DNA from 4 places in the Colwellia sp. E150_009 genome. Region 4 is predicted to be linked to each of the others. Evidence: predicted binding sites of a transcription regulator. Region 4 holds the regulator's gene; each other region holds the start of a gene.
What was found. The regulator FliA, encoded in region 4, starts transcription of late flagellar genes. The targets are predictions, from matches to a motif close to CTAAAGNTNNNNNNNNNNNNGCCGATA.
Positions count from the first base shown of each region.

Region 1: the regulator FliA is predicted to act here: its motif matches at 1,539-1,565, upstream of ACE1OF_RS02090 (flagellin N-terminal helical domain-containing protein).
Region 2: the regulator FliA is predicted to act here: its motif matches at 1,980-2,006, upstream of ACE1OF_RS18160 (cytoplasmic protein).
Region 3: the regulator FliA is predicted to act here: its motif matches at 2,401-2,427, upstream of flgM (flagellar biosynthesis anti-sigma factor FlgM).

Region 1 is NZ_JBHFOM010000003.1:7,739-13,402, reverse strand. Features, by position in the region: gene ACE1OF_RS02090 (flagellin N-terminal helical domain-containing protein) at 1-1,423, opposite strand, end outside; gene ACE1OF_RS02085 (flagellin) at 1,812-3,281, opposite strand; gene ACE1OF_RS02080 (flagellin) at 3,579-4,100, opposite strand; partial or broken gene ACE1OF_RS02075 (flagellin N-terminal helical domain-containing protein) at 4,608-5,018, opposite strand; gene flgL (flagellar hook-associated protein FlgL) at 5,193-5,664, opposite strand, start outside.
Region 2 is NZ_JBHFOM010000058.1:6,406-12,069, forward strand. Features, by position in the region: gene ACE1OF_RS18155 (sensor domain-containing diguanylate cyclase) at 278-1,600, shown strand; gene ACE1OF_RS18160 (cytoplasmic protein) at 1,704-1,913, opposite strand; gene ACE1OF_RS18165 (DUF5610 domain-containing protein) at 2,096-2,722, shown strand; gene ACE1OF_RS18170 (hypothetical protein) at 2,794-2,964, shown strand; gene ACE1OF_RS18175 (DUF2780 domain-containing protein) at 3,079-3,624, shown strand; gene ACE1OF_RS18180 (NahK/ErcS family hybrid sensor histidine kinase/response regulator) at 3,727-5,664, opposite strand, start outside.
Region 3 is NZ_JBHFOM010000062.1:3,417-9,080, reverse strand. Features, by position in the region: gene ACE1OF_RS18580 (flagellar assembly protein T N-terminal domain-containing protein) at 1-56, opposite strand, end outside; gene ACE1OF_RS18575 (FlgO family outer membrane protein) at 330-980, shown strand; gene ACE1OF_RS18570 (LPP20 family lipoprotein) at 1,005-1,472, shown strand; gene flgN (flagellar export chaperone FlgN) at 1,549-1,980, opposite strand; gene flgM (flagellar biosynthesis anti-sigma factor FlgM) at 2,040-2,348, opposite strand; gene flgA (flagellar basal body P-ring formation chaperone FlgA) at 2,501-3,196, opposite strand; gene ACE1OF_RS18550 (chemotaxis protein) at 3,456-4,382, shown strand; gene ACE1OF_RS18545 (CheR family methyltransferase) at 4,426-5,256, shown strand; gene flgB (flagellar basal body rod protein FlgB) at 5,542-5,664, shown strand, end outside.
Region 4 is NZ_JBHFOM010000005.1:149,378-155,041, reverse strand. Features, by position in the region: gene ACE1OF_RS04210 (chemotaxis protein CheW) at 1-138, opposite strand, end outside; gene ACE1OF_RS04205 (protein phosphatase CheZ) at 152-895, opposite strand; gene cheY (chemotaxis response regulator CheY) at 971-1,354, opposite strand; gene ACE1OF_RS04195 (RNA polymerase sigma factor FliA) at 1,411-2,130, opposite strand; gene ACE1OF_RS04190 (MinD/ParA family ATP-binding protein) at 2,212-3,054, opposite strand; gene flhF (flagellar biosynthesis protein FlhF) at 3,134-4,732, opposite strand; gene flhA (flagellar biosynthesis protein FlhA) at 4,836-5,664, opposite strand, start outside.

The sequences.
Region 1 (5,664 bases), on a different contig from region 4:
CAGCTTGTGGTAATTGGTTAGACTGCGCCAAAATTGACGTACCTGCTTGTTGCAATATTTGGTTTTTAGTCATTTGTGCCGTTTCTGTAGCAAAATCAGTATCTTCAATTCGACTACGCGATGCTGACACATTCTCTTGAACGTTAGCTAAGTTACTAATAGTATGAGAAAAACGGTTTTGTACCGCACCTAAATCAGCTCGGCTTGAATCGATTTGAGCCAATGCCGCATCAATCGCTAAAATTGCACTTTGAGCGCCTGATGAATCTACACCTGAAATATCAATTGACTCAATACTTGTTAATGCACTTGAACCACCCGTAGAAGCAATAGCGGCTGACCCTGTACCTAGAATTTCACTCACTGTAGCACCTGTCACACCAATTTTATCTGCCGATGACAAGTTAAGCTCTGCAGAAACACTTAGTGAACCTGTTGTAGAGGCAACTGCTTGACCACCAATAGTAAAAGCACTTGTATCGTTAGCACCTGTTGCTTCAATACCATCAACATCAGTTGCTTTAAAAGTAATGGTGTCTGTATCTTCATCATATACGGCATCGTAACCATCAGCTTGCATTTCTTCAGCTAAACGAGCAGAGTCACCACCAAAAGTACCTAAGTCATAGGTGTCAACCGCTGCGCCACCTTTAGATATTTCAATAGTAGATGAACTAGCCGCTTTAATTCCCGAAATAGTTGTCTCTAAGCTTGCTACCGCAGTAACACCTGCAGCAACAGCATTAATACTGTCCGCGATTGTTGCAGCGCCATCTTTATTATTAACAGTAACATCCTTACCATTAATATTTAAAACATCTGCCGTTGTATCCATATTAGCTGCCAGTGCGACGGTTTGCATATCACCAATACCTGTAGATGATAAAGCACCTTCACCTTTGATTTCATTAACGCCAATAGCATCAGCCGCCATATCACCTAAAGTCACATTAATGGTTTCATTAGCATTAGCACCAATTTGGAATTGTTTAGTACCAAAGCTGCCATCAAGTAATGCTGTAGCACCAAACTTTGTAGTTTCAGAAATACGGGTTAGCTCTTGTTGCAAAGCACCTACTTCTTTTTGAAGAGCTGCACGGTCGTCTGCACCATTTGAACCGTTAGCTGATTGTAATGCTAAATCACGCATACGTTGTAAGATAGCTGACGATTCTTGCATAGCACCCTCAGCAGTTTGTGCCATTGAAATACCGTCATTAGCATTTCGTTGTGCTACGCCTAAACCATTGATTTGTGAAGACAAACGGTTAGCAATTTGCATACCCGCAGCATCATCTTTTGCACTGTTAATACGCATACCAGAAGATAAGCGTTGCATTGACGTTTGTAACCCTTCGCTTGATTTGCCTAAGTTGCGTTGCGCATTAATTGATGAGGTATTAGTTATTACTGATAAAGCCATGGTAAACTCCTGATTACGTAATGTAATTATTTAGTTAGCTGTTTTAACCAGAAGCCGTTAATTAATCGATAATATTTCCAACAAATTAATCAAAGCAGCCCTGCACTAAACACCTTAACGGCAGCTTAAAAATTAACTTTAATCTTTTTTATAAAAAAGATTAAAAAAAACACCTTTCTCGAACAACAAGCAACAGAACTCATTGTTTAATAAGTATTTATCATAAAAATAAAATTACAGGTTACTCTTAATAAATTTATTTTTATTTCTAAATACAAATAAAAGATGCCGATCATACAAGCTCAAGACAATATCACTAGGCACAAAAAAGGGCTAAACCATAACAGATTAGCCCAATAAAACATGACAATGGTTAAATTTATCTAAATTATCCGCCCAATAAGCTGATAGCGGCTTGTGGTATCTGGTTCGCTTGCGACAATATGCTGGTTCCTGCTTGCTGTAGAATTTGATTTTTTGTCATTTCAGCAGTTTCTTTTGCAAAATCAGTGTCTTGAATTCGGCTTCTAGAGGCCGATACATTTTCTTGTACGTTGGCTAAATTACTTATGGTATGCGTAAATCGATTTTGCACTGCACCTAAATCGGCACGATTCTCGTCTATTTGTGATAACGCCGCATCTATAACTTCAATAGCAGCTTGCGAGTTAGCCGCTGTAACACCTGATATATCAATATCTTCAACAGAGTTTAAAGCACTTGTGCCACCAGCAGAAGCAATATTATTGCCGTTAAAACCTTGTCCTAATATTTCATTAACAGTGTTACCTGAAATACCAACTTTTTCTGCTGAAGATAAATGTAACTCTGCTGAATGAGACAAAGCACCTGCGCCCGAAGTGAGTAACCCTCCAGCTGGCCCCATTTGTATAGTACCCGCAGCAGAAGCTGTTACTTCAAAACCATCAATATCCGTTGCAGTAACATCTATACCACCCGCACCTGAGTTTAAATCTTGATCAAAAACGGCATTATACCCTGCTGCTTGTAGATCTTCAGTTAAGCGCTCCATATCGCCACCGTAAGAAGCAAGGTCGAAAGTATCTTCAATACTGCCTTCTTTATAAATATTAAAAATTCCTGCATCAGAAGCTGATAAACCCTGTATACGTGTAGTTAGTACGGCCTCAGCAGTGACACCTGTAGACTCATCATTGATATTGGCCGCTATTTGAGAAGCACCACTACCACTTGAAAAAGTAACATCGGTACCGTTTATATTCCAGGTATCTCCCGTTGTTCCCATATTAGCAGCTAACAGCGACGCTTCAATATCGCCAACACTATTGGCTGCAGCTGCAGTACCCGCGCCCTTAATTTGATGAGCACCAATGGCATCTGCTGCCATATTACCTAAAGTAACATTAATGGTTTCGTTTGCATTAGCCCCTACTTGAAATTGCTTAGTACCAAAGCTACCATCAAGCAAACTAGTCGCGCCAAATTTTGTGGTCTCCGCAATACGGGTCAACTCTTGCTGTAAAGCCCCAATTTCTTTTTGTAGTGACTCCCTATCATCAGCAGAATTTGATCCATTCGCTGATTGCAATGCTAAGTCACGCATACGTTGCAATATATTTGACGATTCTTGCATCGCACCTTCAGCGGTTTGCGCCATTGAAATACCATCATTAGCATTTCGTTGCGCCACACCTAAACCATTTACTTGTGAGGTTAAACGGTTGGCTATTTGCATACCAGCAGCATCGTCTTTCGCGCTGTTAATACGCATACCTGACGATAAACGTTGCATAGATGTTGCTAAACCATCACCAGATTTTGTTAAATTTCGTTGAGCGTTAAGCGATGAAATGTTAGTTACTACTGATAAAGCCATAATAATCTCCTAATAGTTATCTTTAGAAGCTTATTAACATAAAGAAGCCCCTCTTGAGTATTTTATAATCAAGAAACAAGCCAAAACTAAAATAATTATAAAAAACAATAAGTTAAACCAAAGACGCTATGTAAATTCATGGTAAACAAGTCAGCATTAAAGCTAGTTTTTATGTGATTTACTTTTTTAGTCAAAGGATTGGCGCAATAGAAAAACATAAAAAAAGGAAACCTTTTCGGGTTTCCTTTTTTATTATCGCTGAACAGAATTAGTTGTTCATGATGATGACGAAATAAACTAACCTAATAAGCTCACGGCTGCTTGAGGTATTTGGTTTGCCTGTGACAATATTGTAGTACCTGCTTGCTGTAGTATTTGGTTTTTGGTCATAGTTGCTGTTTCGGCCGCAAAGTCAGTATCTTGAATTCGACTACGTGATGCTGACACATTCTCTTGAACGTTAGCTAAATTGCTAATTGTATGAGAAAAACGATTTTGAACAGCACCCAAAGACGCTCGAGACGAGTCTATTTGAGCAAGTGCCGCATCAATTGCTTTAATAGCATCTTGCGCACCCGATGAGTCTACACCTGAAATATCAAGTGATTCAATACTGGTTAATGCGCTAGCCCCACCTGTAGAAGCAATAGCAGCAGTTCCCGTGCCAAAAATTTGATTAGCCGTAGTACCACTAACCCCTATTTTGTTTGCTGATGATAAATTAAGCTCAGACGAAACACTTAATGAACCCGTTGTACTAGCTACAGCCTGACCACCAATAGTAAAGCCACTTGTATCGTTAGCACCTGTTGCTTCCATTCCATCAACATCTGTGGCCTTAAAGGTAATAGTATCAGTACTTTCATCATAAACAGCATCATAACCATCAGCTTGCATTTCTTCTGCTAAACGCTCTGAGTCACCACCAAAGGTTGATAAATTGTAAGAATCAACAACAGAACCACCTTTTGAAATATTCAGAGTTGAAATACTATCAGCGCCAATACCTGAAATTGTTGTAGATAATTTTGCCTCTGCAACAACCCCTAACGCTTCAGCATTAATACTGTCAGCAATAGTTGCAGCACCATGTCCTGCACCAACGGTAACATCGCCACCGTTAATATTAATAACATCACTATCTATCGCCATATTAGTTGCTAGTGCAACCGTTTGAACATCACCTAAGTTATTTGATGCGTTCCCCGCACCTTTTATTTCATGAACACCAATAGCATCTGCTGCCATATTACCCAAGCTAACATTAATGGTTTCATTCGCATTAGCACCCACCTGAAATTGCTTAGTACCAAAAGTACCGTCAAGTAAACTGGTAGCACCAAACTTAGTGGTTTCAGAAATACGGGTTAGCTCTTGCTGTAAAGCACCCATTTCTTTTTGTAGTGCTGCTCTATCATCAGCGCCATTTGAACCGTTAGCTGATTGCAATGATAAATCACGCATACGTTGTAAAATAGCAGAAGATTCTTGCATTGCACCTTCAGCGGTTTGTGCCATTGAAATACCATCATTAGCATTTCGTTGTGCTACCCCTAAACCATTCACTTGTGAGGTTAACCGGTTGGCAATTTGCATACCTGCCGCATCATCTTTAGCGCTGTTAATACGCATACCGGAAGATAAACGTTGCATTGACGTAGCTAAGCCGTCACCAGATTTCGTTAAATTACGCTGTGCATTTATTGACGCAGTATTGGTTACTACTGATAAAGCCATAATAAACTCCTAATGTTTTAATATTATTTATTAGAAGCTTGTGCTGCAAGCCTCTTTACTTGTACTGATAACAAATAACAGCGGTTATTAATGTGCCGACAATTATTTGTTATCCTGTATTACTTGTTATTGAAAAGCATAAACAATGCCATTTTTATGAATGACACCATTTTTTTAAATATAATTGAATAAAGTTAAACCCTGTACCTTGGTAAAGGTTTGTTGCGAAGCTTGTAGCGCTATTTGAGACTGTTCAAATTCTGATATTGCTTTGGCGTAATCTAAATCTTCTATTTGTCCACGGTTTGTCGTTGTCGCCAATTCAGTATCTAAATGTCTATTCTTTTGTGTTTCAAGAACTTGCAAACGAACACCTGCATCTACTCGTCTAGAGGTGACATGATTTAAAGAGGATTTAAGCTGAGTAAGTATGGTGCTGTAATCTACTTGATGTTGCTCTTGATCAACTGACACAACGCCGCGTTCCATCCATTCAATGGCACTACTCACTGTTTCAAAAATACTAATTTCTTCTTTTTCACTGATAACAAAGCTGTCACCCGGCAGCGGATTGCCGCTTAAGGTTACATCAACACCGTCAAAGGTAATTGTTTGCCCCACTGTATAAGGAGCAGCAGGAAAAACA
Region 2 (5,664 bases), on a different contig from region 4:
TATAATGCGTTTACTTGATTTCAAGTAAACGCTTTTTTTTGTTTGAATTACTTTACCGTTTACTTGCTATGCTGTTTGAAAATAAATAGGCATAAAAGTGTATTTTTCTTGGGAAATACGGTTATCGTTTAGTGATCATATCGTGTAAGATTATAACGCACACATGGATCTGCTAGATATTTCTTTTCAGAAATATCTACAGTGTTATTTCTATGAGCTCAAATTCATTGATTGTAATGTGGAGTTTTCCATACATTCCACTTTAGGTAGACGAAGTATGAAAAAAACTACAAAAGACATTGATATAGCATGCAGCACAGTGTCTCATAATTTACTATTAACTTCTGCCCTTAATCATCTTCCCGAAGCTGTTTACCTTATTGATCCTGAATCCTCCAATATTTTATATGCAAATAAAATGGCTTGTGAATCTGTGGGGATGACAGAAGCAGAAATTATTAATAACTCTGTTTTAAGTCTACAAGATTCCGTTTTTAATCAACCACATTGGAGCGAAATTGCTGAAGTCATTTCACAATCACAAAAGCCTTATGTATTTTTAGGATATCATCAACGTAAAGGCGGCCGTTCTTTCCCCGTAGAGGTTCGTACGTCTAATATATACTATGAGGGACAGCATTTTTTCTTATCTGTTGCTCGTGATATTAGCTTACGTCAAATGAGAGACAAAGAAATGGAGGCGCATAAGCATAGTCTGTGGTATGCACTTTATGAAGCTTCAGATGGAATATGGGAGTGGAACATTGAGAATGATAGCCTGTATGTCAGTCCCAAACTGATGCAAATGCGAGGTTATGGCCCCGAGGAAGATGCATCAAAGGTTGATTTTTGGATAGATGGTATTCACCCTGATGATAAAAATAGAGTGCTTGCCGTAATGCAAGAACATTTGCAAGGACGTACCGATAAGTTTGAAGCTAAATACCGTTTAAGAAATCGAGCTGGTCACTATATTTGGGTTGATGACAGAGGAAAAGTCAGCAAAAGAAATGCACAAGGTGCCCCAGCTATTGTTGCTGGCATGGTACAGAACGTGACGGATCAGGTTGCTCTACAAGAAAGGTTAGAAAACCAAGCTGCACGAGACGAACTCACAGGAGCTTTTAACCGTCGGGTTTGTCATGAGATTTTGGAACAACAAATTGCTACTTCTCGCATTAACGGCGAACCATTTGCCGTTGTTTTTATTGATATAGATTATTTTAAAGCCATCAATGATCAATATGGGCATCGAGTAGGGGATATCGCTTTAAAAGCCTTTGTTAATAAAATGGAGGAGCACCTTAGAGAAAATGACTTATTGTTTCGCTGGGGAGGAGAAGAGTTTCTCGTACTTTTACCTGATTTAGAAGAAGCGAAACAGCATACAGTGGCTCAGAAGTTATGCAAAACCATTGAAAGTAATCGCATTACACTCGCTGATAAAACTGAAATCTCGTTGACAGTTAGTATGGGGGTTTCAACTTATCCTACCCATGGTTCAACAAGAGACCAACTAATAGAAAAAGCCGATATTGCAATGTACAGAGCAAAAGCTAATGGGAGAAATCGGGTTGAACTCTATAGCGATAGTGAATAAATTACACCGCGATAACATATAAGTAATCTGTAAAGGTATCTCTTACAGATTACTATCTAATGCCTTTTGGCCCAGTTGTTTGCGTCAAACAACTATCTATTTCTTAAGCTTGAATGTTTATATTGTTGCCAATATTTCCTACGGGACTGCTTGTGCTATTAGAAGTAGAAGGTGCTGCGCTTTCAATTAATTGCAATGCCATTTGACCTTCTTCTTCCGCAAGTTCTTTTGCTTTTACCGCGACACGTAATATTGTGCCATCACCACCATTAGCAGGGGCAAAACTTGGGGAACTATTGATATTGATAGACATAATGCCTCTCCGTAATAATAAACAGGTAAAGATATAAGGTTGTTAAATAATAGTGCTTAATCTAGTTATCGGCAAGTTTAATTAAAGCTTGAATTCTTTTTTAAACCTGCGTTATTTAATTCTTAAGTTATAATTAACTTAGCCGATACCTAAGTATGGTTTAATAAACAGAGGCAAGTGTTATGAGTTCATCAATACCCCCTAATACCACCTATAGTCAAGATGCACGAGCATTATCAAAGTCGGCTGATAAAGTAGATAACATGTCTACGGGTCAACAAGCCTCTAAGCTTGAAGATGATCAAAAAATTGAGGAAGCGCAAGCGCCAATCAGTCTCTCTAATAAACAACAGCTTAATGCTGCGATTATAGAATCTTCTTTGAACTACAATACAAGTATTGCTGATCAGCCTTTATCGCTGGTATTAAAAACAGCCCTACAAGGAATTAATGAAGCACTTAATGAAATGGGCGTTGAGAATACTGTTGAAGAGGCTTATGAGTCGGGCGTAGACTTTAGCCCTGAAGCAGTGGCAGAGCGAATTGTTTCTTTTAGTACCCAATTTCTAAGTTCGTATCGAGAACAACACCCAGAAATGGACGAAGAAGAAGCTTTAAATGCTTTTGTTAATATTATTGGCGGGGGTATAGAGCAAGGTTTTGATGAAGCTAAAGAAGTACTAACCAGTTTGAACGTGCTTGAGGGAGATATTAGCGATACTATTGATAAAACTTATGCTTTAGTTCAGGAAGGCTTGCAGTCTTTTGTTGAATCATTTAATAGAACCGAGGAAGAGCCAGCACAGTAAGGGCTAGAATTTATTTATCGTCATTTATATAATATAAAACAGTGTAAATATTAACTAAAAGTGAGTTGGTTTTGTCTGAAAAAACAATTAAGTTTGAATTTGAAAAGCACAATAAAAATAGTATTCGATATAAAGAAGTACCTGAAAATGGTATGCCACCTATTTTAGGTTCTATCTATGTGCAAAAATGGTTTGCGGGAGAAAGTAAGCAGCTAGAGGTCACAATTAAAACAGAAAGCTAATATCTGTAATTTCGCTAACCAGAATGTAGACTAGTATTATTGTTCCTGTGTTGAATGAGAATTGTTGTATACTAGTTTTTAAACAAATTATATTTTTACACTATAGGAAATTTTATGAAAAAGCTTATCTTACTTTTAACTGTTGCCACCTTGAGTAGTTCAGCAATAGCAGAAGAAACTAGCTGGCTGGACAGTTTAAAAAACCTTGTTGGTTTGGGTGATACTCAAGAACAAAATGCAGTTGCAAAGTTAAGTAGTGATGGTTTGGTTGATATGTTAACGAGTGGGTTGGGTGTAAACACAGACCAAGCATCTGGAGGCATGGGTGCAATTTTGAACTATGTGAAAAACAATGTATCAAGTGATCAATTTGGCCAGCTTGCTAAATCGTTACCAGGGGTTGAAGGGCTAGTTGGACAAATGCCTGATATTAGTCAACTTAGCTCTGGTGAAGGTTTAGGTGGATTACTTGATAAGGCTTCAGAATACAATGAGTCATTAAAATCTATTAATGATGTTAAAAGACAGTTTGAAGCACTCGGCTTAAAACCAGAAATGATCACCAGCTTTATTGCAAGTGCTCAACGTTATTTAGATACGGAAGAAGGCCAACAGGCAAAACAAGTATTAACTCAAGGTTTAGCAAAACTATTAGGTTAGTTGTGTTTTCTTTAATCTTGAACTGAATCAGCGCTGTGATGAAAGCACATAACATGATAGTGCTGATTTTAGCTCAAGTGATTTCCTTTAATATCTTTATTATTATTTCAATAAATATAACATGGATGTTTTTAGTTTCATCGGTTTTACAGGTTTGTTTAATAACAGTATATCGCTATTACTGACTTCATTTTTTAGTTCTTTGCTGTAATTTGCCGTGATCATCATGACAGGTAAGGGTAAATCGCGACAATTATTAATTTCATTGGCAACGTCTAAGCCATTTACGTCATCATCAAGATGATAGTCTACTATTAGAATATCGGCGTGATCATGATTAGTGTCGACCTGCTGTTGAAGGTGTTCTAGACTTATTGCGGTTGTTACGATACAACCCCACCCTTCAAGTAGCTGTGACATGCCTGCACAGACGTTAGCATCATTATCAATAAGCCAAATATTACTATTTGTTAATACGGAGGTTGCTAGCATAAATTGTGTAGGATCATTTGACCGTGATACTTGGTTTAATTCGCCCAATGGTACTTTAACAGAGAATACTGACCCTTTGTTTAAAGTAGAATTAACCATAATAGGGTGCTCAAGCACTTTTGATATTTTATCAACAATAGCTAAGCCTAACCCTAGCCCATTACGAAAGGCATTTTGAGAAGGTTTTAGCCGTTTGAATTCTTTAAATATTTCTTGTATTTGGTCTTGGGCAATACCCATGCCGTTGTCCCATACTTCGATCGATATTTGATTCCCTTGCCGTCTGCAACCAAGTAATACTTTACCATTACCAGCGTATCTAAAAGCATTAGAGAGAAAATTACGCAATATTCTGGCTAGTAATACACTATCACTGTTTATTACTACGTCACTGCTGACATACCGCAATTCTACTTGAAACTGTAGGCTGATTTGTTGGTATTCACTGACCAGATTGTTGAGTAGTTCAGAAAGTTTGAATGAGCATTTATCGGCTTTTACAACACCAGCATCAAGCTTTGAAATATCAACTAAAGTACATATTAAGTTTTCTAAATCATCTAATGAATTAGCAACCGAGCCAAGTAATGTTTTGGTTTTCCCTTCAAATGGAGCTTCCATTAGTGAACTAGTAAAAAGCTGTGCAGCATTCAAGGGTTGGAGTAAATCATGACTTACTGCTGCGAGAAACTTAGTTTTAGAACTGTTAGCAAATTCTGCTTCGCTTTTGGCTTTTAGCAGGTTAGCTTGAGCTTGTCGACGTTCTTCTACCTCGAGTTGTAATGTGTTATTTAAACTTTGTAATTGAGATGTTCTTTCTTTCACTCTAACTTCAAGCAAGTCATGTGCTTTTTGTAAAGCAAGGGCATTTTTACGTCGTTCAGTAATATCGCGAATGAGTACAAAAAAACCTTGTACCTCGCCATGCACATCTCGGTTAGGCACATAAGATTTTAATAAGTAATTTGGCTCATTAAATTTATTTCTTTCTTCAATTTCAAAACTAACACTTTCCCCGTTTAATGCGCGATCAAGGTAGGGTTTCAATTGAGTAAAGTCTGTATGAACTCGACTTAGTTCTAGCTCTAGCCCATTAAGGCCACCTTGAGGCCAACCGTACCAGTCAACATATACTTGATTGGTGAATTGATATTTTAGATCTTTACCAACATACGCAATCATCGCAGGTACATTGTCTGTAATTAATCGTAGCCAACTTTCACTTTGCCTTAGTGATTCAGCATTGCGATAACGTTCGGTTATATCGGTATAGGTTTTAATCGTTTTACCGTTATTTAATCGGTGATCTCGTATTTCTACAACGGTTCCATTTGCTAAAGTCTGGGTGTAGTAGTCAACGTCTGAATTTAATTTTGGTGTTAAGTCTAGCTCAGTCAGGTTTTTTAAATAATGAGTGTTAGGCATTGACCGTAAAAGATGAGGAGACAATTGGCTTATGCGAGCAAAACGCATGTTCCAGACTTCAATTTTATTATGGCTACTGATCAATATTACGCCTTGAGATAAATTGTCTATCAGGTTTTGTAA
Region 3 (5,664 bases), on a different contig from region 4:
ATGGTTGCTAACAGTAAGCTAGTAGCTAAAATAGTTTTTTTGATAATAGTGTACATATACTCTCTCATGAAAACGAAAAGCCTATTTGGGGCTATTTTTGGCATAGTATAATGTTAGTACAAGTAATCAGTGGTTACTTTGTCTAATTAGTATTTAGTGTATAGAGATGCACAAATTGTGCCTATTTATTTTGATTTATTTTTAGTTATGAAACTGCTTGGCTTGAAATGTGCATTATTATTTAGCTATAAATAACCGAATAAATAAAGTTGTCAGTATTTATGTTAGTGGATATCTAACATGGGTGTTGAATTTTTAAGGGGAATACCATGAAAAAGTGGCTTATACCATTATTGCTGCTACCAGTACTTATGTCGTGTAGTAATTCAGTGAAGGAAGACAATTTTTATAAATTGAAACAAGAAGATAAAGGAAAAATAGACAGTTATAATCTACCTAAGCATGCAATAAATGATATGGTAAAAGGTTTAGCATATCAAATGTTAAAAAGTAGTGCCTTTGTTAATAAAAAAACGCCTGTGGCTGTTGCTTCTTTTGTTAATTTGAGTGACTTAGAGTCAACTAATTGGTTGGGTAACCAAATTGCTGAAAACTTTGTACATGAATTGCAACATCATGGTTTAGTGGTTATTGATTTTAAGGCTACAGGGCATATTCGTGTTACTAAAGAGGGTGATTATGTATTTAGTCGTGATTGGAAGGAATTGCCTGAGCGTCAGATTATTGACTATATAGTAGCGGGCACCATGATGGAACAAGAAGACGGTATTATTATAAATGCGCGTATGATTGGCATTCAATCGCATGTTGTTGTTGCAACAGCTCAGTCGTTTATTCCTTCATGGGTTTTAGGTGAAGAAAAAAGTAATAGCGATAATGTTAAATTAAAGGATGGAATGATAATTCGAAGTAATAACCTGCTCATTGAAGATCAACGTGCAGTTGAAATTCAAAAATAACTGAAGTTGAAAATAGGTGGAATCATGAGAAATACATTCTGTAAAATTTTAATGTCTGTTTCAAGTATTATGCTGATTAGTGCATGTAGTAGCGTGTATGATAAGCATGTTCAGTGGCAAGCAGTGGCTCCAGAAACATTCCCTATTATTCATGGTGTTGGTTATGCGTCAATAAGTTTACAAAAATCAACACATGAAACTCAGCGGATGTTAATGGCCATTAAGGCGTCAAAAATTGCCGCTTATTTAGAGCTAGCTGAACAAGTATATGGGCAACAAGTGAGTAGTAAAACAACAATGGCAGACATGCTAATCGAAAACCAACAATTGGCTTCTTCAGTGCAAGGGTTGATCAAAGGGGCTAAAGTTGTGAAAAGCTACCCAGTAGGCGATACCTACACAACAGAATTACAGTTAGACTTTAAAGATGTATATGAAATCTATCAAGCAAGTTTAAATCGTAAAGAAATCAGAGATGTACAGTATTTCTAATTTTATCAGAGTTGATATAATTTATCTTGTTGGGATGTATTTATTGACGACAACTTAATGCCTAAACTCGCGTTGTTTAGGCTTTTAAACCTATACTGCTTAACCCGCCACTTTTTTTGCCTTTACTATCATAAGTCATAGATGCTTTGTTATGACCTTCTAGTAAGCTTGTTTTCATGCGCTCAACTGCGAGTTGAGATTGCGTTATTATTTGACCATTGATTTGGTTTTTTTCTTGGCAAGATGTAAGTAAATGTTCAATGTCTAGCAGTTCTTGCTCTAGGTAACCTGCCGCTTTATCTGTGGCAAACGCACGGCTAACACTAATTTGTTTATCTAGCGCTTGAATTGCGAGTAATATTTGGTTCTTTTTCTCGCTAATTTGTAATAAATCTTTAGGTTGGTGTTGCTGTAAAATATGCTTTTCGTCAATAATTAATTGCTCAAGCTCTTGTAGTTGAAGGTATTGTTGAGAAAGTAATTCCTTTGACTGAGGCGAAGCTGACATATAAGTACCTTTAGATAATAGACACACTTAGAGCCCCGTATTCTGGGGTACAAAGCAAACTAAAGCAAATCAAATTCAAAACTAGCGATACTTGCTGCAAGTTTTTGAGGATCAATTTTATATTCCCCAGCAGCGATTGTTTTTTTCAACTCATCAATTCTTTTCTGATCAATGGTTGGTAAATCAGTTGCTTTCTTTTGTAATTCACCAAGTTGTTTGGCTTGTGGTGTTAAAGAAACAGAGTCATGAGCAGCATGTTTAACGTGCGTATTAGTATTTGCCGTTTGACTTGCCTCTTGTTTAACTTGTGCCTGCTGATTTTGGCTAACTTGAGTTTTGTTGTTCAAGTTATTGATATTTATAGTCATAATATTACCCTACGGTAAGGTGCTCTTTAAAAAAATTTACTTTCTAACCTTGTATCGGCAAACAATGCGATAACTTAAATAAAAAATTAAATATTTGCTAATTATTTTAAAATATAAAATTACCCTGACTAATTTGCAGTTGTACCTTAAAATTATAAGTTAATCGTCACCTGATTAACAGCACTGATTTTAGGCCTTATTACTCGCCCAGAGCGAGAGTTTTCTACCTCAATTTGTTCATGTAGATTTCCAGAGCTAAGCGCCACGCCTTTAGTTTTAATCATGAAATTTTCATTTTTGGCTATAATGGTTATTGTGTCACCTTTACAAACTAAACAAATATTTCTTCTGGTTATGGGATGATCTGATCCAATTCTTTTTTCTGCTTTACTTCCTAGTACCAGGTTTATATCTGTCAGTCTTTCACCGCGAATTTTATTTGTTGCAATATATTCAATAGCAATATTTTGTTTGGTTAAAGTAGCCCCTTTTTCTATTGTACTGGTTGCAACAACAACAGCGAACGTTCTTTCTATTTTAGCTGGTAGGTACATTTGCCATGAAGTTGAATCATCACAAGATATTTTAATATTAATATTTCTACGATCAGTATTTTCAGGTATATTTGCTGTCAGAGGAATTTGACAAGGTTTGATAATGATTCTTGGGTCAATATCGGCAATGTTAAAAGAAATTTTGCCCTCAGGTGGCGGTGCTATTTCGCTTTCAAGAAATTTTTTTGCGAATGACTCAATATAAGCGCTATCCCATGTGGTGGCAAAGCTTGCCAATGGGGATAATACAATAAATGTCATTATAGATAATAAAAAAACGTTAGTTATTCGCATATTTCTGCCATTTTCGCTAGGTTAATTCAAATACTCAACTATGCTTAAATTTTAGATAACATAGTTATATATTACATCAGTTCTGTGGTATAAGTTTTATTAATACGCGTTTTGTTAATTACTTATAAAGCGAAAGCTTGCTGAGTATCAATTTTTTGTCACTTATTTTTACTTATAATAAATACAATCAAGAATTATGCCTTTTCTCCAAATTAATTTAAGATAAAGTGTATGATTATTGATTACAAAAGAGGTTTTTATGGCTGGTATACTAGATGCAGTTAATCAACGAACACAGCTTGTTGGTCAAAACAGGCTCGAATTATTACTTTTTAAATTAGTAGGTAGACAACGTTTTGGTATTAATGTTTTTAAAGTACGAGAAGTTTTACAATGTCCTAAGTTAACAATGTTACCAAAGCAAGACCCTTTTATAAAAGGGGTGGCGCATATTCGTGGTCAAACTATTTCTATTATTGATATGAGTAAGGCTATTGGCGGACCTGCGATAACGCAAACAGATGATTCATTTATAATTATTGCTGAGTATAACCGTAGTGTGCAAGGTTTTCTGGTTGCGGGTGTTGAGCGTATTGTTACGTTAAGTTGGAAGGATATGATGCCACCACCAGAAGGTGCGGGAAAGTCTAGCTACTTAACCGCAGTAACTGAAATAGATGATCAGATGGTTTCTATTTTAGATGTTGAAAAAATACTGAATGAAATTAACCCTGTGTCAACTGAGTTAAGTGAAGGCGTTGCAGATGAGAGTGTAGGTGTTGGACTTGGTGAGCGTATTATTATGATAGCGGATGATTCAACCGTGGCTCGTAATCAAGTAAAAAGAGCATTAGAGCCTTTAGGTATTAAAATGGCATTGGCAAAAAATGGTCAGGATGCATTAGACCAACTTTTGGCTATTGCTAACACTTGTGAACATAGCATCACTGAAAAAGTTGCCTTGATGGTGTCAGACATTGAAATGCCTGAAATGGATGGTTATACCTTAACGGCTGAAGTTAAAGGAAATGAATTAATGGCTAAAATGCCTGTTATTTTACATACATCATTAAGTGGTGTGTTTAATAATGCGATGGTTGCAAAAGTTGGCGCTGAAGATTTTATTCCTAAATTTCATCCTGATGAATTAGCAACAGCAGTTAAAAAATGGCTGAATCACCCTTAATAAAGGTGGCTATATAAATGATATTAAGTAGGACACAGTAATAGTGCTAGCAAGAGAACTTGATGACAAAAGTTATCATCAAATCAGTGAATTTTTAGAGCAACAATGTGGTATTGTCTTAGGCGAAAATAAACAGTATCTTGTAAAAAGCCGTTTAGCGCCTTTATTGAGCAAATTTGATCTTAATTCTCTTAATGAGTTAGTCACTCGAACTTTGTCTCCTACCGAACGGCAGTTGCGTGCGGCGGTAGTTGATGCCATGACTACTAACGAAACGTTATGGTTTCGTGATGAATACCCATTTAGTTTATTGAAAAATAGTATTTTACCTAAATTTTTAAATAAAAAAACGCCAGTTAAAATTTGGTCAGCAGCAAGTTCTTCAGGGCAAGAGCCTTATTCTATTGCTATGTCTGTTTTAGAGTTTCAAAAAAGTCAGTCGGGTTCTTTTTCAAAAGGTATAGAAGTTGTTGGTACTGATATTTCAGCAACTATGCTTGAGCACTGTAAACGTGGTCAATATGACTCACTTGCTTTAGCGCGTGGTTTATCAGAAGAAAGAAAGCGACAATTTTTTGAAGAAGGTGAAAATGGCATGCTAAAGGTGAAGGACGAAGTGAAAAAAATGGTTACTTTTCGCTCTCTTAATTTACTTAATAGTTATAGTTTAATTGGCAAGTTCGATATTGTTTTCTGTCGAAATGTGCTTATTTATTTTTCGCCAGAAATAAAATCACGCATTTTGAGTCAAATTCATGGCGCTTTAAATGACGGAGGGTATTTGTTTCTAGGTGCATCAGAATCTTTGTCTGGATTAAATGATAATTTTCATATGATTCGCTGCAACCCTGGTATTGTTTATCAGAAAAAATAGCTAATAATAAACTACTCGTATTTATGCTTCGAGTAGTTTACCGCTACTTCCACTAGGCTATTGCCTTGTATATTGTTTAAAACCTCCTATCTTCTTGATGGTTCACTATTTTTTAATTGAACATCTTGCGTTCATTTGTTTATTTTACGCATATAAAGATCACAATCGTAATATAGCTAGTATGAAAATTTCCTCATTATTTGTTTACTTTTCTGTTTTAAGTATTCTTTCGTTGGCATGGGTTTTGTATGGTATGACGTTAAATATAATTGACGGTGAGTTATTATGGCTATTAGCTTTGACAAAGGTTTTGAACTCCATGCACAAGGCATGCTTTTGCGTGCTAAGCGGGCAGAGGTGATTGCTGGCAATATCGCTAATGCTGACACCCCAGGTTATAAAGCTAAA
Region 4 (5,664 bases):
TCGAAAAATAGCATTGAGTAAATCAGCATTATCAACATCATTTTCAAGCTCAACTAATTGCTCAGAGAGCAATTCAAGTATCTCACCTGCTTCGACTAAAAAGTCCTGTAGAATTTCTTCATCTGCTTCAAATGACATTCACTAACTCCTGTTAAAAACCTAAACTTGATAAAAGATCATCAACATCATCTTGATCTTCTACAACATCATCTCTTTCTTCCGCATTAACAATTGGCCCTTCAACTAAGTTTTCACCCACTTTAGGTGCAGACTTTTCTCGTTCACTGTCTGCTGTCATACCAAATGCAGTTAACATATTGATTAAACTTTCTTCAACTTCTCTAACTAAGTCAATAACTTTTCTAATAACTTGTCCCGTTAGATCTTGAAAGTCTTGCGCCATTAATACGTCGGTCATTAAACTATGGATATGCGTGGTTTCTTTGCCTGTTGTCGCTAATAAACAATCAAGATCCACACATAATGCTTTAAACTCTTTAAGCTCAATCTCATTATTCATTAATTTAGTCCATGCGGGGTTAACAGCACGGACTTGATCAGCAATGTTATCAAGCACTGGAAAAATAGATTCTACTGCATCCATTGTTTTGTTTGCGGCTTCTTCGGTGCTGGTAATAACATAATTTAAACGTTCTTTTGCATCAGGAATATCCGCTGTTGCTAAATCACTTAATCGTGAATCAATGTTGAAATTTGTTAAAGAGTCATGCAGTTGACGAGTTAATTTACCGATTTCAGCAAATAAATCAGAATTAATTGGATTTTGAATCTTAGAAATAAGCTCATCGGCTTTTTCTTGCTGATCATTTTCTAAAAATTCAACTAGAGACCTAGCCTGTTCTAATGAAATTCGTCCCACCATTGCCATATTCATGCAATATCCTCAACACTTAATCAAAGCACTAACAAATGTTTTTTGTGGACTGTAAGCAGCCCACCTAAATAAAAACTAACCTAAACGTTCGAAGATTTTATCTAATTTCGTTTTTAAGGTAGCAGCAGTAAATGGTTTAACAATATAACCATTTACACCTGCTTGAGCTGCCATTACTATTTGCTCTTTCTTTGCTTCAGCTGTAATTAATAATACGGGGATGTGAGCTAAATTTGCATCTGCGCGAATAGCTTTTAACAAGTCAATACCTTGCATTCCCGGCATGTTCCAATCAGTGACAACAAAATCAAAATCGCCATTCTGAAGCATAGGTAAAGCTGTACTACCGTCATCCGCTTCTTGAATGTTTGTAAAGCCTAAATCACGTAACAAATTTTTCACTATTCGTCTCATAGTTGAAAAATCATCAACAACAAGCACTTTCATATTTTTATCCAAGACACCCTCCGGCTAAACATTCATATTTCTAAAGGTTAACATAATTATTATTGTACTTAACTTTGCCAAGATTGCATACGAGCTTTTAACCTGTGCATTGCTTGACTATGAATTTGGCTGACGCGCGATTCACTCACATCCAGTATTTGTCCAATTTCACGTAAATTCAATTCTTCATCGTAATATAGAGACAGTACTAGAGCTTCACGTTCTGGTAAAGTACTAATACACTCACTTAAACCTTTTTTAAAGGCTTTGTGCTCAATACTTTGATATGGGTCATCACTTTGGCACGTGCTATCAAGCATCAGTGCATCTTCATTCACGCCTAAGTCATTAATACCAAGTATTTTACCAGTACTCACTTCACTTAATATATGATGATACTCATTTAATGAAATTTCAAGCTTTTCAGCAACTTCTATATCTGTTACATCCCGCCCTAAACTGGCTTCTAGTTGCTTAATAGCTTCCGTAACCATACGGCTATTTTTATGCACTGACCTAGGAGTCCAATCTCCACGGCGCATTTCATCAAGCATCGCTCCGCGAATGCGAATACCTGCAAACGTTTCGAAACTAGCACCTTTGGTGTTGTCGAAATTATTCGCTGCTTCAAATAAGCCGATCATACCCGATTGAATTAAATCATCAACCATGACACTCGCAGGCAAACGTGCTAGCAAGTGATAGGCTATTCGTTTAACCAATACAGTATATTGTTCAAGTAACACTGTTTTGTCAATTGGGTTGATATAGGCATTAGTTTTTACCACTTTTTACTATTCCCACCAAAATTATTTTAAAATGCTTGTTGGGTCTTTAATGTTCAACAAACGAGTGATATTAATTAAAAGTTAGTAATCGAGTAATTGTTCAATAAAAAATTCCAAGTGACCTGATGCTTGATGCGGTACTGGCCAACGACTAAGATTTTTAGCCAAATCCTTAAATGCAATGGCTGCTGGGGAGTCTGGAAAGGCTTCAACAATCACTTGCTGCTTGCGCACTGATTTTCGAATATTTTCATCAAAAGGGATCACGGCAACTAATTCAAGTGCCACATCTAAAAACCTATCCGTAACTTTTGTCAATTTTGCAAATAATTGTTGCCCTTCTTTAGGACTGCGCACCATATTGGCAACCACTTTAAATTTGAAAACATTGTGATCTCGACTAAGTAATTTCATTAGTGCATAGCAATCGGTAATCGAGGTAGGTTCATCACATACAACTAACATGACATCTTGTGCTGCGCGAGTGAAGCTCAATACCATATCAGAGATACCAGCCGCCGTATCAACAATGAGTACATCAAACTGAGTTTTCATTTCGCTAAAAGCACGTATCAACCCTGCATGTTCTGCATGGGTTAGATCAACCATAGATTGAGATCCAGAAGTCGCTGGAATAATTTTTATGTTACTAGGGCCAGTGATAATAATATCATCTAGTTCACATTCACCTGATAACACATGGGAAAGATTACGTTGTACTCGTAAGCCTAACATAACATCAACATTAGCTAACCCCAAATCGGCATCTAAGACTAATACTCGTTTACCTTGTTGACCAAGAGCAACAGCTGTGTTTAATGAGACGTTGGTTTTACCAACCCCTCCCTTGCCACCTGAAACTGCTACTACTTTAACTTTTTTTAAGTCCTGCATTTTTCTTAAGCCACTCGCTTGATCTGACATTTATTACTTCTTATATTTCTCTTATATTATTGCTAGTAGTTAATGCATAGTTCACTAAAATACGTCAATTTAAACGCTGCTATACAGCTACGGCTTGCGTTCTTGGCATCGGCCTAACTGTTCGTTGAGCATAAGTGACATTGTTCTTTGCTGCCATTTTATCGGCAAGCGTAACTAATTTTTCAACATTTGCAACTTTAATATCTTCTGGCACTCTCTGCCCATCCGTAAGATAACCTATTGGCAAGCCATTTTGAATTGAAGTTGTAATTATTTCACCAATACTTACGCTTTCATCAAGTTTAGTATAAATAGAACCCGACAACGGTACTTTTTTAAACCTATCTACATTTTCTTGCATAACCTGTTGCTGGCTGTTAGCTGCAAGCACTAAATAATTTCTTATTCTAACGCGAGTATTAGCTACTAGGTTAGCTAAATTTTCAGCTAAACGAATATCTCTTTGTCCCATACCTGCCGTATCGATTAGAATTAATTTCTTGTTAGAAAACTGTTCAAGTAATAAATCTAATGCTTGGCTGTCTTTTGCCAACTTTACTTGGCAACCAATAATTTTTCCATAGGTTGCAAGTTGTTCAAAACCCGCTATTCGGTATGTATCTGTTGAAATCAGTGCAACATGCTCATGACCATGTACTTGTGCAAAACGTGCGGCAAGTTTAGCAATAGTTGTTGTTTTTCCTACACCTGTAGGACCAACTAACGCAACAACACCACCACGATGAATAATATCGTTTTGAGTTGTATTAAGTTGCTCACCAATTAGCTTAGTTGCTTGCTGCCATGCTTCAGTGTCATTATATTGACTAGGTACATAACCCGCTATTTGATCGGCAATTTGGTCATTTAAACCTAAACCTAAAAGGCGATTAACTAAGACCGCTCTCTGTGGTTCTTTTTGGGCCATCTCTTGCCACATCAAGCCCGATACTTGATGCTCTAATAACTTTCTAATAGAGGCCATTTCTTGCTGCATTTTATCAAAATTTTCTTGGGTAGCATAGCCATTTTGATCTGCCTGTTGCCCCGTAGACTGCTTTGTTTGTATTTTGCTTGCCATATGCTCAGCTTCTAAAGAAATATGATTTTCATCTTGTCCATTACTTTGTGTATTAACGGCTTCTGGCGAAAGAATAGTACCGTCAGGCTTAGAGTGGCGTAATCGCTCGGTAAAGCTACGTAGTTGATCTTCAATATTTTCATCTTGGCTAGGTATTTGAGGTTCTGCCCCTAAATTAATATGTTCGGTGCTGATTGGTAATGTGTTATTAGTATTGTTTACTGCCTCATTTATTTTTGGTTGATGCTGAACCTGTCTATTCAATAATGCAGATAGGCTATCTACAGGCATTTGTGTGTTTGTTGCAGTATTTGATTTGGTCTCTGATGCCCCTACCTCAGTTGATAGTGGTGATGATTGAGTAAGACTAACCGTATCATTTGATACTTCACGACTATTCTGCTCATCTTGACTGTGCGTACTACTTGTATGAGAAGTTTCTTGCGGTGTTGGTTGATTATAATCAACCGCTGCCATTAACTCGACGCCTTCAGGAATTTTTTTATTAGACATAATAACTGCATCTACACCTAATTCTTCTTTTATTTGGGCTAATGCGCTACGCATATCTTTGCCTACAAAACGTCTTATTTTCACAGTGAACTCCTCATTTAGTGCAATTTTCAAGTGTCGACTTGTGAAATAACCGACCGAATTTCGGCAATTTCATTACTCGCACTATTTTTCTCGTTACTTTTATTTATTGTCCAATGGCACTAACAATTTTAATTTGCTTGTCATCAGGTATTTCTTGATAAGAAATAACCCTTAAACTTGGTATAGTGTATTTTACAAATTTAGCCAGCACTGATCGTAGAATTCCAGAAGTTAACAATATTGGTGTATCGCCTGCCAATTCCTGCTGTTGAGCCCCCTCTGTTAAAGATTTCTGCAACCGTTCTGCTAATCCAGGTTCAATACCTGCGCCATCATCTCCTGCCATTTGCATAGACTGGTGCAACATCTGTTCCAACTCAGGCGCCAAGGTTATGACAGGTACTTCATGGGCTGGGCCAACAAGATCTTGGATAATAAATTTTCGTAAGCTAATTCTCACTGCCGCCGTTAGTACTTCGGCATCTTGGCTCTTAGGCCCATACTCAACCAAGGTTTGAATAATCGAACGCATATCACGAACAGCCACACCTTCATTCATTAAACTTTGTAGTACCTTAACAACAGTACCCAACGAAAGTGTATCTGGAATAAAACCTTCAACAAGTTTAGGATACGTTTTCGCTAGCATATCCAACAAGTTTTGTACTTCTTCATGTCCTAACAATTGAGAAGCATTATTCGTTAATATTTGGCTTAAATGGGTTGCTAATACAGTTGCTGAGTCAACCACGGTATAACCTAATGTTTGTGCTTGCTCGCGTTGATTTTGGTTAATCCAAACCGCATCTAAACCAAAAGCCGGATCTTTTGTGACAACCCCTTCAAGTTTACCAAACACTTGTCCTGGGTTAATCGCTAATGCTTGATCATGACGTATTTCTGCTTTACCAATTGTGACACCCATTAAAGAT